DNA from 2 places in the Acidovorax sp. K2F genome. Region 2 is predicted to be linked to the other one. Evidence: predicted binding sites of a transcription regulator. Region 2 holds the regulator's gene; the other holds the start of a gene.

Region 1 (7,881 bases), on a different contig from region 2:
TTGGCCACGCGCTCTTGCAGCTTTTCGCGGTCGTAGTCGGACGTGGCTTCTTCGATCTGCACGCGCACTTGCTTGACGCGGGCTTCGATGTCAGCAGCAGCGCCAGCGCCGTCGATGATGATGGTGTTTTCCTTGCCCACTTCGATGCGCTTGGCTTGGCCCAGGTCGGCCAGCGTCACCTTTTCGAGCGTCAGGCCCACTTCTTCAGCGATGACCTTGCCGCCCGTCAGGATGGCGATGTCTTCCAGCATGGCCTTGCGACGGTCGCCAAAGCCTGGAGCCTTCACAGCCACAACCTTCAGGATGCCGCGAATCGTGTTGACCACCAGCGTAGCCAGGGCTTCGCCTTCGACTTCTTCGGCAATGATCAGCAGGGGACGGCCAGCCTTGGCAACTTGCTCCAGCGTAGGCAGCAGGTCGCGGATGTTGCTGATCTTCTTGTCGAACAGCAGCACGAAGGGGTTGTCCAGAATCGCGGATTGCTTTTCTGGGTTGTTGATGAAGTAAGGCGACAGGTAGCCGCGGTCAAACTGCATGCCTTCCACGACGTCCAGTTCGCTGTCCAGCGACTTGCCGTCTTCCACGGTGATCACGCCTTCCTTGCCAACCTTGTCCATGGCGTCAGCGATCAGCTTGCCGATGGTTTCGTCGGAGTTGGCGGAGATCGAACCCACTTGGGCGATTTCCTTGGAGGTGGTGGTGGGCTTGGAAGCCTTCTTCAGCTCGGCAACCAGGGCCGTCACAGCCTTGTCGATACCGCGCTTCAGGTCCATCGGGTTGATGCCGGCGGCCACGTACTTGAAGCCTTCGCGAACGATGGCTTGTGCCAGCACCGTAGCGGTGGTGGTGCCGTCACCAGCGTTGTCGCTGGTCTTGGAGGCCACTTCCTTCACGAGCTGGGCGCCCATGTTCTGCAGCTTGTCCTTGAGTTCGATTTCCTTGGCCACGGACACACCGTCCTTGGTCACGGTAGGGGCGCCGAACGAGCGCTCCAGCACCACATTGCGACCCTTGGGGCCCAGAGTCACCTTGACCGCGTTGGCCAGGATGTTCACGCCTTCAACCATGCGTGCGCGGGCTTCGCCGCCGAAAACTACGTCTTTTGCTGCCATTTTGGAGCTCCTGAAAATTGGGTTCAAATTGGCCGCTAGCGCTTATCCAGTAAGCGGTAGCAGCTATGAAAAGATGAGCGAATCAGCGGGAGAATTACTTCTCGACCACTGCGAACAGATCGTCTTCCTTCATGACCAGCAGCTCGTCGCCCTTGACCTTGACGGTCTGGCCCGAGTACTTGCCGAACAGAACGCGGTCACCGACCTTCACGTTCAGGGCGAGCACTTCGCCCTTGTCGTTGCGCTTGCCGGGGCCAACGGCCAACACTTCACCTTGATCGGGCTTTTCGGCGGCGTTGTCAGGGATCACGATGCCGGAAGCGGTCGTGGTTTCGCTTTCAATACGCTTGACGATCACGCGATCGTGCAGAGGGCGAAGGTTCATTGCAATGCTCCTGTTTTCAGTAAAAAGCTGAGGGACTCAATCAGCCCCGGCCATCCGGGGCCACCAAACTGCCAGCAGGGAGTGTGGTGTTAGCACTCGTCTGCGGTGAGTGCTAATGATACGGGCATTTGTGGCCATTTCAAGACACCCCCTCAGAACATGGGGTCGAAGGTGCGGAACGCTGCGGAACGCTGCGGAACGCCACTCTAATTTCGTTTTTCCGCCATTCAAATTTAGATTTTGGTGAATCGCTAGCGCGGAGTTGCCGCGTATGCCGTCAGCCCGTCGTTCTTTGGAACGCTTAGAACAGATGTTAAAAATGGAAGCGGGCGCACACTATTTTGCGATCGGCCGAAACCGAATTGCTTCCATTGCAGCTCCCGGCTGGTTGCGGTCATAGGGTTGCCGCAGACGGATGAGTGTCAGGGTCAGTGCATGTTTTATCTTCACCTTAGGGTGATCCCTAAACAGCCGTGCACCGATGTACATGTTTTCAAGCGCCTCGGTTGAAGCGCTGACTGGCAAGAGCTACGGGGAGTTGGATGGGCTGCTTCAGGCTGGTTGCAGACATACGGGATGCGTCATCGAATGAGTACTATCGGCCACAACCGGACATTGGATGCACTATGACCATTGAGCCTAAATTTGGATGGGGTCCAAAGACAATGCCTCGACCGAGCAAGTCAGACATGAATCGTTTGGCTGGGATGGTTATCAACCGCCCACCGTCGCGCTGCGGTTGACCTTCTTGGCCTGCGCCCTGCTTGTGCTGATACTCCTGCCCGTGAAAGGATGCAGCCATATGCAGGTGGAGCTGTATCGCCAGGCGATTCCTCCTCAATTCGAGCTGGTGGAAGCTCTGCACCACGATGAGATCGTTGGTTTTCGAGAGGGGTGTGGATACGCAATCTTCCGGCTTTCAGAAGACAACCTGGCGCGCATTCGTCGCCAGGGCCTGGCTTACTTCGACGCGGCCCAGCTTGGGCGGGATGGCAAGCCCTATCACCAATACCAGCCGTGGCAAGCCACGCTGACCGATGCGCATGACCAGCTGTTCCGCGGGCAGAGCTGCGCAGGTGAACCGCCTGAATTGCTGGAGCAGGCTCAGCGCGCAGTTGGCAAAGAAGGGGCGTTCTTCACTACCGGCCACGAGCAGGATCTGGTGGTTGTTCCCGCGTTGGGATTGCTCATCTACTCCTAAAAGGGTTGACCGAACGGCCCCGCTTTATCTATTGCACCTTCTACCTTGTGCATCATCTCATCGCCATATCCTCCCAACGAGGCTCAGCAATGGCATCAACCAGGCATAGATCTGCGCGATCGCGTGCACATTTGAACGGAGTTGCTTGTTCGTTCAGTCAATCCACTACCTTGAACGACCAACCTCGAAGTAGCCGACCAAATTCAATGCGCAATCAACTGCACAATTAGGCGCATGGGCCCCTCGGGCTACAACTTGGACTACCCAGCTTTGCGTCCTATGTCCAAATCTCTGTCCAAGAGACAGTCGATAAATGCACCCAAGAGCGCTGGTCGATGATGCCTGTTCGGGTAGTAGAGGAACAGCCCGGGGCGTGAGATCGACCAGTCCGCCAAGACCTGGACTAACCTGCCGTGGGCCAAGTGCTCGGCCACACCATCTCGTTCGAAGTGATAAGCAATGCCGAGCCCGTTCAGCGCAGCAGCGATGCCAATGTCAGCGTGATTGGTGACGACCGGCCCATCCACCGCGACTTCCAGTTTTTGGCCCTTCTTTTCGAACTCCCAGCGGTACTGTCTGCCGTCCATCTGGAGCCGCCAGTTAATGCATGCATGGCTATGCAAATCGGCGGGTGTCTTAGGGACCCCTCGCGCAGCCAGATAGCCTGGAGAAGCTACTGCAACCATGTTCAGGTCTGGGCTGAGACGCACGGCAATCATGTCTTTCTCAAGTCGTCCACCCACGCGGATGCCCGCGTCGAAGCGGCCCACAACGATATCTGCCAGAGCGTCGTCGACCACGATGTCGAGCAGCACTTCAGGATAGGTCTGGTGGAAGCGTGAAAGCCTGGGTGCAATGATGGTTCTCGCTGCGATCCCCAGCGTGTTGATGCGAAGCGTGCCTGTGGTGTGCCCTGCAGCCTCGGTGGCTTCAGCGACTGCTGCATCCATTTCCCGAAACAATGGGGCTATGCGCCCATAAAGCAGTTCGCCACTTGCAGAGGGCGAGACGCTTCGTGTCGTCCTATTCAGAAGGCGCGTGCCGATCCGGGCTTCGAGCTGTCGAATGGTCTGGCTGAGCGCAGACGGCGAAAGGCCCAGATGTTCAGCCGCGCGGGCAAAGCTCTTGCGTTCGACCACGGCAGCAAAAGCTTTTAGCTCAGCAAATTCGAACCCGCGCATTATGTATTCCTTGCTACATAGCTCATTCGAATTATAGATGATTCACTTATTTCACTACGGCACGCATCCTTAGGCTTCATTCAACACACGGAGCACCAGCATGCACCCCTCGACTCTTCCTGAACCCATTGCCGCGTACTTCGCGGCTGAGCACAACCCTGAGGCCTTGGGGTGTTGTTTCACACCGCAAGCGGTCATGAAGGACGATGGCCACACCTACATCGGCGTCGAAGCCATCACGGCCTTTATGGCCGAGGCATCCGCCAAGTACAGCGCAACGACGGTGCCGTTTGCGCTGGCAAGTGAGGGGGGCCTCCAGATCGTCCACGCCAAGGTCACAGGCAACTTCCCTGGCAGCCCTATCAATCTGTCCTATCGCTTTCGCCTGGAACGCGGCCTGATTTCATTGCTGGAGGTCACAGCATGAACTTCGATCTTCAATTGAAAGGCCAGCGCGCCCTGGTTACCGGCGGCACCAAAGGTTTGGGAGCTGCCGTCGTGAAGAGCCTCCAGGAAGTCGGAGTGCAGGTCATGACAACTGCGCGCTCTGCACCAGACAGGCCGCTTGAAGGTGTGACTTACGTCCAGACTGACCTCACGACGGCGGAAGGCGTGAGCGAACTGGCGCGCGTGGTGAAGGAGCAGTGGGGCGGTGTCGATATCCTGATCAACTCCGTCGGAGGCTCGACCGCTCCGGCAGGTGGTTTTGCGGCACTGGATGACGCTGTGTGGCTCAGTGAGCTGAATCTGAACCTGATGTCAGCAGTGCGTCTTGACCGTGCGCTGTTGCCCGCCATGTTGGCCAAGGGTACAGGGGTTGTCCTGCATGTGACGTCGATACAGCGTGTGCTTCCACTTCCGGAGTCAACGACCGCGTACGCCGCCGCCAAGGGTGCCCTCTCGACCTACAGCAAATCCTTGTCAAAGGAGGTCACACCGAAAGGAGTGCGCGTTCTGCGCGTTTCGCCGGGCTGGATTGAAACTGAGGCTTCGGTGGTATTCGCCGAGCGAATGGGCGCCGAAGCAGGCACGGACTATGAGGGCGGGAAGAAGATGGTCATGGACTGGCTCGGCGGAATTCCGGTCGGGCGGCCTGCCACGCCAAAGGAAGTTGCCGACCTGATTACCTTCCTGGTGTCTCCTCGCGCAGCATCGGTATCGGGCTCGGAGCACGTGATCGATGGAGGGACAGTACCAACCGTGTAGAACCTTCACAAGGCTCTACAGATACTCCCACAATTCATGAGCTTGGACGATTCTCCGATTTCTGTAGGTTGGGCTCCGGAAACCTGGCGTAGGGTTGCACAAGGCGGCGGATGTGCGACACACCAACTCCAGGTATCACGGTCAACTTATGCTGCCGGTACAAACAATTCGCGCTCTTGACGTTGTCTATCCAGAGATCTGCTCGGTAACACACGATTTTGGATGCAGCGGAGCATCACGCTGGATGGTGAAAGTCGTCAGGTGTAGGGCTGCGGTGTCGCCTTATAGCCATGCCCAGATCCGGCGCAGCAATGCGGGCGCCGGTCGAGAGGGACGGAATACATAACGGGTTGGTTTGTGCATGGCCTTCGCGGTATCGGTTTTTGCAATACTGTACAAAAGATCAGTATCATGCTCAAGAGTGCTTCGTAGCTTTCAACCTGTTCGCTCGAGGCATCAGAATTAGCGTGCCACCGTCTTCCGCTCCACCTGATGTCTTTAGCCCTCGCACCCACCGAACTCCGGGGCTTCATCCTCACCCGCCACTGGCGCGACCTCCCCGACGGCACCGAGATTGAATACTGGCTGGCCACCGACGAGGGGCCGAAGAAGGTGCTCCTGACCCGGCAGACCTCGGTCGCCTTCCTGCCGGCCCTCCATCGGGCTGCGGCACAGGCGTACTTGGCAAACCTGCAGGGCATGGAGGTGAGAGAGCTGGGTTTGAAGACATTCGACCAGAAGCCCGTCCTCGGCGTCTATGCCCGCAGGTTCCGCGATCTCGGCAAGCTGGCGCGCGCGCTCCAGCCGCTGGGAATACCACTCTACGAAGCGGATGTCCGCCCGCACGATCGCTACCTGATGGAGCGGTTCATCACGGCCGGTGTTCTGATCGAGGGAGGCCAGCGCGAAGGCTCGACCATCCTCGACGGCAAGTTGAAGCCAGCATCCGGTTGGCGCCCGGTATTGAAGGTGGTGTCGCTGGACATTGAGACGAGCGCGACCGAGGAGCTGTACTCGATCGCACTGGATGGTGCGGGCGACCGGGTGGTGTTCATGCTGGGGGAAGCACCAGAGTCTGTATCAGCGCCAGCTGTGTCGCCGGTGGACTTCAGGCTTGTGTACTGCCCGACACGCCGGGAGATGATTGAGCAGCTCAATGCCTGGTTTGCAGACCATGACCCGGATGTCATCGTCGGCTGGAGCGTGATCCAGTTCGACCTGCGGGTGCTGCAAAAGACCGCCGACGCGAACTCCGTGCAACTGCTACTCGGACGCGAGCGCCGCCCCATCGCTTGGCGTACACACCCGGGACGGCAAGGCTACCTGTTCGCACCCATGCCCGGACGCGTGGTTGTCGATGGCATCGAAGCACTGCGGGCGGGCATGTGGAGCTTCCCGTCTTTCAGCCTCGAAGCGGTCTCGCAGGCATTGCTCGGCGAGGGCAAGGAGATCGGCGATGCTTACGACAAGATGGATGAAATCGAGCGGCGCTACCAGGAAGACAAGCCGGCGCTGGCCAGCTACAACATCCGCGACTGCGCGCTCGTCCTTCGCATTTTCGACAAACTGGAGCTGCTGCCGTTCGTGCTGGAGCGAGCCCAGACCACGGGCTTGCAGATAGATCACTTCGGCGGCTCCATCGCCGCATTCAGCCACCACTACCTGCCGCGCATGCACCGCCTGGGCTACGTGGCACCCAACGTGGGTGACATCGCAGCCAAGGCGTTTCCTGGCGGCTATGTGATGGACTCCAGGCCGGGCTTCTACGACTCCGTCGTGGTCTTGGACTACAAGAGCCTGTACCCCTCCATCATCCGGACCTTCCTAGTGGATCCAGTAGGCTTGGCAGAGGGAGAGAGCACCAAGGTCCAGACCGGGTTGGTGCAAGGGCCACAAGGCACGCTGTTCTCGCGCGACAAACACTGTCTGCCGGACATCGTGACCACACTCTCGAATGCCCGGGACGAGGCCAAGCGGGCGCGCAATCAGCCGCTGTCGCAGGCCCTGAAGCTGCTCATGAATTCCTTTGCGGGTGTGCTGGGTGCGTCGGAATGCCGCTTCTTCAATCCGAAGCTGGTGTCTGCAGTGACCCTGCGCGGCCACGAGGTGATGAAGCTCACACGGACCTTCGTGGAGCTGCGTGGATACCAGGTCATCTACGGAGACACCGACTCCATCTTCATCTGGCTCAAGCGCACTTATTCCAATGCGGAGGCACACGCCATCGCGGCCAGCTTGGTGCAGGAGATCAACGCTTGGTGGACCGGCAAGCTGCGAGAAGAGCAGCAGTTGGAGAACTTCCTCGAGATTGAGTTCGACATGCACTACGCCAAATTCTTCATGCCCACCATCCGGGGATCGGATGTCGGCAGCAAGAAGCGCTATGCCGGCCTGAGCATCGATGAAGAGGGGCGGGAGGAGATGGTCTATCGCGGGCTGGAGATGGCCCGCAGCGACTGGACCCTGTTGGCACGCCAGTTCCAGGAGGGCTTGCTGTCACGCATCTTCCATGGCGAGCCCTATCAGGCTTTCGTTGCCCACTATGCGCGGTCGATGCTGGACGGTCAAATGGATGCGTTGCTCGTCTACCGAAAACGCCTGCGCCACCGGCTCGATGCCTACGAGGTCAACGTGCCGCCCCAGGTGCGCGCGGCGCGCATCGCTGACGCACACAACGCGAAGTTGAACCGCCCTCAGCAGTACCAGCGTGGCGGCTGGATCGAGTACGTGATGACGCAGAGCGGCCCCGAACCTCTGGAGGCCCGGCATTCGCGCATTGACTATGAGCACTACCTC
Region 2 (7,881 bases):
CTGCAGGGTCGCGCCCTCCAGATAGTTCATCACCATGTAAACGGTTTCGTTCTCGCGGAAGAAATTGAGCACGCTCACCACGGAGGCGTGCGAGATCTGGGCCAGCGAGCGGCCCTCTTCAAAGAAGCTCTTGAGCCCCAGGCGGTACAGCGAGAGCTTTTCGGGCGGCACCTTCGGAAGCAACTCACCAGGAGCGCGGGTCGCCAGGGACGAAGGAAGGTACTCCTTGATGGCCACCTGCTGGCCTTCGGCGTCGAGGGCCAGATAAACCACACCAAAACCACCGGAGGACAACCGGCGCACCACACGGTAACCGCCAATTGCGGTATCGGGCGGCAAGGGGGCCGGTTTGATTTTTGACATATTTTGCGAAGATGATTCGGGGGTAAGGCGGAACCCGGATAATCGCCGGATCGCAAGCAACCATCAAAAAGTCCAATGCCAGTTTACAGCATGACCGGATACGCCAGCGCACAGCATGGCGCATCTGCCACTGGCGCTGAAACCGACGCCCGCGCCCCCCAGACGCGCCGGCTGGGACTGGAAATCCGATCCGTCAACAGCCGCTTTCTGGACCTGTCGTTTCGCCTGCCTGACGAGCTGCGCGCTATGGAGCCCACGCTGCGCAGCTTGCTCACAGCGCGCCTGAAACGCGGCAAGGTCGAAGTGCGAGCCGCCCTCGACACCGACGACAGCAACAGCCTGCAAGACCCGCCTGCACGACTGCTGCAGCGGCTCAACTCTTTGCAGGACTCCGTCAGGGCTTGGCTGCCCAGCGCTGCCCCCCTCACCGTGGCCGACGCCTTGCGCCTGTGTGCCAATGCACATTCGGGCACCGAGGACTGGAGCGAAGCCGTTCCGGCCCTCGCGGAAGAAGCATTGACCGCCCTGCTGGCCGCCCGCGAACGTGAGGGCAAACGCCTCGCAACCATGCTGCTGGATCGCGTCAAGCAGCTGCGGGCCTTGGCCGAACAGGCGGTCCCCATGGTTCCGCTGCTGGTGGAGCAGCAACGCCTGCGCTTCATGGAGCGCTGGAAAGAGGCGATGGCCCTCACCGACGGTTCTACCCTCCCCGAGGCTGCCCGTGACCGCGCATTGACCGAGGCCACGGCGTTTGCCATCCGCATCGACGTGGCAGAAGAGATCACGCGGCTGGATTCGCATCTGGATGAAATCGAGCGCCTGCTGAAAAAAGGTGGCGAAGTGGGCAAGCGCCTGGACTTCCTGATCCAGGAACTCCACCGCGAAGCCAACACGCTGGGCTCCAAATCTGCCGCGCTCGACCTCACCCGCATCAGCGTGGACATGAAGGTGCTGATCGAGCAGATGCGCGAGCAAGTGCAAAATATCGAATAACACTCATTTTTTGATAGCGCCTGGCGCACATCAACCATGGACTATCCAGGAAATCTCATCGTCGTGGCAGCACCCAGTGGTGCTGGCAAGTCCAGCTTGGTCAAGGCCTTGCTGGAGCTGGACTCGCATGTCCACCCCTCCATCTCGCACACCACCCGTGCGCCCCGCGGCCAGGAAAAGCATGGCCGCGAATACTTCTTCGCGTCGGAGTCCGAGTTCGACGCCATGGTGCAAGGCAACGCGTTTGTCGAATGGGCCCATGTGCACGGCAACCGCTATGGCACATCCAAGAAAGCCATTGAAGAGCGCATTGCCCAGGGCTCAGATGTGATTCTGGAAATCGATTTCCAGGGCGCACTGCAGATCAAGCAGGCATTTGCCAATGCGGTGCTGGTTTTCATCCTCCCGCCCAGCTGGGAAGAACTGCGATCGCGGCTGGAGCGGCGGGGCGAAGACTCTGCGGATGTCATCGAGGTACGCCTCAAAAATGCTGCCATCGAGATGGCCCAGGTCAGCAAATTCGACTTCGTTATAATTAACGAGTTGTTTGAGCGCGCGCTTTTCGACCTGAAAGCCGTAGTTCACGCCCAGCGACTCAAGTACGCCGCTCAGCGCCGCGCCCGTGCTGACACCTTTCAGTCGCTCAATATCACCTGAATCCCCGGAGTAAACGATGGCACGCATCACCGTAGAAGACTGTCTGGAAAAGATCCCCAACCGCTTCCAGCTCGTACTGGCCGCCACGTACCGTGCCCGCATGCTCAGCCAGGGCCATGCTCCACGCATCGAAAGCCGCAACAAGCCCGCCGTGACTGCCCTGCGTGAAATCGCCGAAGGCAAAGTGGGTCTGGAGATGCTCAAGAAGGTTCCCGGTTGAACGTTCTGTTGGGCAATGCCCATCCAAAAGCACCGCGCCAGCGGTGCTTTTTTTTGCCCGAAAGTCCTCTGGCGCAGTCCCGCGCTACATTTAAGGCATGAACGCGGTGCTCAATTCACCTTCTGCAACGCAGCCTCGCCCGGGCGACCCATCTCAGGCAGGCAATCTATCGGCAGCCGCTGCGGCCGCCAATGCGGCTGCGGCCAGCTTCGCCGCACTGACCGATAGCCTGGACTACCTGGACGCCGTCAGCATCGAGCAGGTGCGCCAGGCGTACCGTTTTGCCGATGAAGCCCACCTGGGGCAGCTGCGCAACAGCGGTGAGCCCTACATCACCCACCCTATTGCAGTGGCCGCGCAGTGCGCGGCGTGGAAGCTCGATGCCCAGGCGCTGATGGCCGCGCTGCTGCACGACGCCATGGAAGACTGCGGCGTGACCAAGGCCGACCTGATCGACCGGTTTGGCGCCCCGGTGGCCGAACTGGTGGATGGCCTCACCAAGCTGGACAAGCTGCAGTTCAACACTCGCGAAGAAAATCAGGCCGAGTCGTTTCGCAAAATGCTGCTGGCCATGGCGCGTGATGTACGCGTCATCCTCATCAAGCTGGCCGACCGAACGCACAACATGCGCACGCTGTCGGACATGCCGCGCAGCAAATGGGGCCGCATTTCGTCCGAGACGCTGGAAATTTATGCCCCCATTGCCCACCGCCTGGGCCTGAATCAGACCTATCGTGAACTGCAGGACCTGGCCTTCCGACACCTGCACCCCTGGCGCTATGCCACACTGGCCAAGGCCGTCAACAAATCCCGCAACCGCCGGCGCGATCTGGTTCAGAAGGTGCAGGCCGAAGTGGATGCCGCCTTCTCCAAGATCGGCATGAAGGTGCGCCTGGCAGGCCGCGAGAAAACGCTGTATGCCATCTATCAAAAGATGGACCTCAAGCACCTGAGCTTTGCCCAGGTGACGGACATCTACGGCTTTCGAGTCATCGTGCCGACTGTGACCGATTGCTACACCGCCTTGGGTGTACTGCACCAGATGTACAAGCCGGTACCTGGAAAGTTCAAGGACCATATTGCCATTGCCAAACTCAACGGCTATCAGTCTCTGCACACCACCCTGGTGGGGCCCTCGGGCGTGAACATCGAGTTCCAGATGCGCACCGATGAGATGCACGTGATTGCCGAAGCCGGCGTGGCAGCACACTGGCTGTACAAGGCCCAGGACGGGGAAGGTACGGCAGCCGAGCGCCTTGGCACCAAGTGGCTGCAGTCCTTGCTGGACATACAGAACGAAACACGGGATGCGGCGGAGTTCTGGGATCACGTCAAGGTGGACCTGTTTCCCGATGCGGTCTACGTCTTCACACCCAAAAGCCAGATCATGGCGTTGCCGCGCGGCGCCACGGTGGTGGACTTTGCCTATGCCATTCACAGCAATGTGGGTGATCGGACGACCGCCGCCAAGATCAATAACGAGCAGGTTCCGCTGCGCACCGAACTCAAGAACGGGGACGTGGTGGAGATCATCACCGACCCCGTTTCCACACCCAACCCAGCGTGGCTTGGTTTTGTGCGCACGGGTCGAGCACGGTCCAAGATCCGCCATTACCTCAAAACCTTGGCCCAAACCGAGTCCGAAGGGCTGGGTGAAAAACTGTTGACTCAAGCCATCCGAGCGGAAGGCCTCGAACAACTGCCCCCCGTCAGCGCTGAGACCCAACCGCTGTGGGACAAGCTGCTGCGCTTCACCGGCAATCGCACGCGCAGCGAGCTGATGACCGATCTGGGCCTGGGCAAACGCATTGCCAGCATCGTCGCCAAACGGTTGATGGTGCTGATGTCGGAGCATGGCCACCGTCCGGATGCTCTGCTCATGACTCGTGAGCGCTACACATCTCACGAAACCCTGTCGCAAGGGGCCGTCACGCTGGATGGCAGCGAGAATGCCTCTGTGCAATATGCCACCTGCTGCCGTCCCGTGCCGGGCGACAGCATCGTCGGTTATCTGGGCCGCGGTGAGGGACTGGTCGTGCACAACGCACATTGCAGTGTCGCCAAACGTCTGCAGCATAAAGACAGCGAACGCTTCATTGCCGTGGACTGGTCGGACGAGCCCACCCGAATGTTCGAAACGGGCGTGGTCGTTACCGTGAACAACGGCAAGGGGGTGCTGGCACGCGTGGCAGCGGAGCTTGCCAATTCAGAGGCCGACATCACCCACGTGGACATGGACGATGAGGCGGCCTTGGACACCACGGATCTGCGATTCATCGTGGCGGTTCGCGATCAGGCCCATCTCGAGCTGGCATTGCGCAACCTGCGCCGCACACAGGCTGTGCTGCGTGCAGCCAGGATTACTCCACAACCCTGACACCTCAGCACGGCACCAAGCCCTGAGGTCGATACAACAGACGCGCAGGTCGGCGTCTGTGTGCGAACGGGTTACGTAGCGGCACTACGAGGCGGGTACTGCACCTCCACCACCTCCAAATGGCGCACTCCGCCCGGCGTGGGTAACTGCACCTCGTCCCCAACGCGCGCCTTCAGCAGCGCCCGGGCCACAGGTGAAATCCAACTGACCTGACCCATACGGCTGTCAGCCTCGTCAATGCCCATGATGGTGATCGTGCGCTCACCATCCTCGTCGTCGGAGTAGGTGACGGTGGCTCCAAAGAAGACCTGTTCACTGCCCGCATGCAAACTAGGGTCCACCACCTCGGCGATCTCCAGCCGCTTGGTCAAAAAACGAATGCGCCGATCAATTTCGCGCAGGCGCTTCTTGCCATAGAGGTAGTCGCCGTTTTCAGACCGGTCTCCGTTGCTGGCCGCCCAGTGCACCACATCCACGATCTTCGGCCGCTCGCTATCGATGAGATCCAACAGCTCCGCCCTTAGACGTGCATAGCCTGACGGGGTGATGTAGTTTTTGCCACCCGGCGGCAAAGGAGGCAGTGCCAATCCTTCGTCATCGTCGGCGCTATCGGTTTCCTTGGTAAAAGCCTTGCTCATTGCCAGAACTCTCCAATCAGCGCAAAGCGCCTGGACAAATGAAAAAGCCTGCAATCTTACGATTGCAGGCTTTAAACATTGGTGCGGCTGGCAGGAATCGAACCCACGACCCCTTGGTTCGTAGCCAAGTACTCTATCCAGCTGAGCTACAGCCGCTAAGCTTCGAATTATAGCATGATTTCTTGGCGACCCTTGAAATTTGCTTTTTTTCTGATTGCTTTCCTGAATCAGGCCATGCAAACAGACAGTCAATTCAACGCAAGCCGAGATTGTAATGCACGATGAAGGCTCCAAAAACAAACTGAGCGCTTTGGATCACAAAACACATCGTTTGTTGATGGATTCACCCTGCAAGCGAGGGTGGTAGGGCGTGTTGGACTTGAACCAACGACCAAAGGATTATGAGTCCTCTGCTCTAACCAACTGAGCTAACGCCCCCAGCCATGCTCCAGCGCTATACAACGGGGCAAGCGCCGTATTGTAGGGGCTTACTTGCGGTGGCTGAGCGCGTTGGACAACAGCTTGGAGGTGATGTCTACAATCTGGATCATGCGGTCGTATGGCATGCGCGTAGGACCAATCACGCCCAAAGTCCCCACCACCTTGCCATCAACCTCATAGGGGGAGCTGACGATCGAAAGCTCTTCAAAGGGCACAACCTGGCTCTCGCCACCGATGTAGATGCGCACCCCTTCCGCTTGGCTGGAGATGTCCAGAAGGCGAAGGATTTGTGTCTTCTGCTCAAACAAGTCAAATGCCCTGCGCAGGTTGCCCATGTCGCTGGAGAAATCACTGACGGACAGCAGGTTGCGCTCTCCAGAAATCACCACCTCGTCCTGCGCCTCGGACAGTGCCTCTGAGCCTACGTTGACTGCCGCCTGCATAAGCGATGCGATCTCTCCGCGCAGTACATCGACCTCGGACTTCAAACGTTCTCGCACCTGCTCCATTGCGAGTCCGGCGTAGTGGGCATTCAGGAAGTTGGAGGCCTCTACCAGTTGCGACTGAGAGTGATCCACCTCGGTGAAGATCACGCGATTCTGTACGTCACCTTCCGGCGACACGATGATGACGAGAAAGCGCTTTTCGGAAAGTCGAAGAAACTCTATGTGGCGAAATACCGAGGTACGCCGAGGTGCCATCACCACTCCAACGAACTGGGAGAGGTTGGACAACAGCTGCGCAGCGTTGGCAATGACTTTTTGTGGCTGTTCAGGTGCCAGCTGGGGCGGCATGACAGACTCCCGCTGCACCGTGAGCATCGTGTCCACAAACAATCGGTATCCACGCGCTGTGGGAATACGGCCAGCGGAGGTATGGGGACTCGCAATCAGCCCCAGCTCTTCCAGGTCCGCCATCACGTTTCGTATCGTGGCAGGCGACAAATCCAACCCGGACGCGCGGGAAAGGGTACGCGACCCTACGGGCTGCCCATCAGCGATGTAACGCTCGACCAGGGCTTTGAGCAACAACTTGGCACGGTCATCGAGCATGGAATGATTTTACTTTTGTAATCGTGTTTTGGCCCAGCGTCCGCGCCCCTCATGGCGGTGGATGTGGTCACGTAAGCTACTGACGGAAACCCCCAGCATATCCGCAAGGGTGCGCTGGTCATACCAACCGGAGCGCCAACAGGCTGCAGCCTGGGCCACATCGTCATCAGACAAGGCACGCTTCCGGCCCCAAGTCTTCCCCGCAGCCCGCGCAGCACGCTGACCAGCTAAACACCTCTCCCTGATCAATTCGCGCTCAAACTCGGCGAAGGCAGAGAGCAGGTGAAGGAACATGCGGCCATGAGCCGTGTCAGTTTCAATTGACTCGGTCAACGAACGGAAGCCTACACCCTTCGCTTTCAGGTATTCAAAGACCTTGACGAAGTGGGAAACAGACCGCGCAAGGCGGTCCAGTTTGTAGACCACCAACACATCGCCCTTGACCAACACGGTCAACAGCTTATCGAGCTCGGGGCGCTGCTTCACAGCAGAGCGCTTTTCTTGCACAACCTTGTCAATGCCAGCGCGCCGGAAGGCTGCTAGCTGTGCTGCCGTGTTCTGTTCAAGGGTTGAAACGCGGGCGTAGCCGTAAATGGTCACCGGTATCTGTTGAATAAAAAGCTGATGACGATCACCACAAGCAAGGCCAAAACAGTGCGCCACCTGGAAGCACGCACTGCGCGCCTCCTATCAGCTTCTGACATGCGAAAAGCCGCGCGCTCTACGTAGCCTGTTTTCTTTCGCCACCAATCCCGATACCAATCTCTGTTGTCTGCTCCCATTGATGGATCGTAACAAAGGGCAAGAGAACAAACAGCCATTAGATTGAGCTTGCTTCGCAGCTTTAGGCGCTCGCCGCGCAGCGTCCGTTGCCCGTGAGAGGTAGCGCCCAGCACCATTCCCCAGATTTCTTCGCCTCTTCGGCCAACGCTAAGCCAGGACCGCGCCTGCGGCTCTTTGGGTTGCTGCGGGGGGAATCCATAAAGCTGCGCTTTACAAACCCTCCCCCCTCCGCAACCCAATCCCGGCAACGCTAATGGCACGGCGAAGAACTCAGGGGATCGGTGCAAGCGAGGCCAGCTTGCACGGGCAACAGACAACAGTTGTCCGGCTCGGAATCTAGGGGCCCGGTACACATGA

What was found. The regulator HrcA, encoded in region 2, represses chaperone genes, less so after heat shock. The targets are predictions, from matches to a motif close to TTAGCACTCNNNNNNNNNGAGTGCTAA.
Region 1: a site for HrcA is predicted at 1,587-1,613, ahead of N4G42_RS04655 (co-chaperone GroES). Genes of this name have one in related genera too.

Annotation. Positions count from the first base shown of each region.
Region 1 is NZ_JAOBSQ010000010.1:35,319-43,199, forward strand. Features, by position in the region: gene groL (chaperonin GroEL) at 1-1,112, opposite strand, end outside; gene N4G42_RS04655 (co-chaperone GroES) at 1,207-1,497, opposite strand; gene N4G42_RS04660 (hypothetical protein) at 2,147-2,698, shown strand; gene N4G42_RS04665 (LysR family transcriptional regulator) at 2,959-3,879, opposite strand; gene N4G42_RS04670 (nuclear transport factor 2 family protein) at 3,980-4,306, shown strand; gene N4G42_RS04675 (SDR family oxidoreductase) at 4,303-5,085, shown strand; gene N4G42_RS04680 (DNA polymerase II) at 5,578-7,881, shown strand, end outside.
Region 2 is NZ_JAOBSQ010000013.1:45,982-53,862, reverse strand. Features, by position in the region: gene N4G42_RS05620 (serine/threonine protein kinase) at 1-363, opposite strand, end outside; gene N4G42_RS05615 (YicC/YloC family endoribonuclease) at 439-1,356, shown strand; gene gmk (guanylate kinase) at 1,393-2,013, shown strand; gene rpoZ (DNA-directed RNA polymerase subunit omega) at 2,030-2,233, shown strand; gene N4G42_RS05600 (RelA/SpoT family protein) at 2,331-4,610, shown strand; gene greB (transcription elongation factor GreB) at 4,682-5,248, opposite strand; tRNA gene N4G42_RS05590 (tRNA-Arg) at 5,328-5,404, opposite strand; tRNA gene N4G42_RS05585 (tRNA-Ile) at 5,610-5,686, opposite strand; gene hrcA (heat-inducible transcriptional repressor HrcA) at 5,737-6,741, opposite strand; gene N4G42_RS05575 (recombinase family protein) at 6,751-7,341, opposite strand.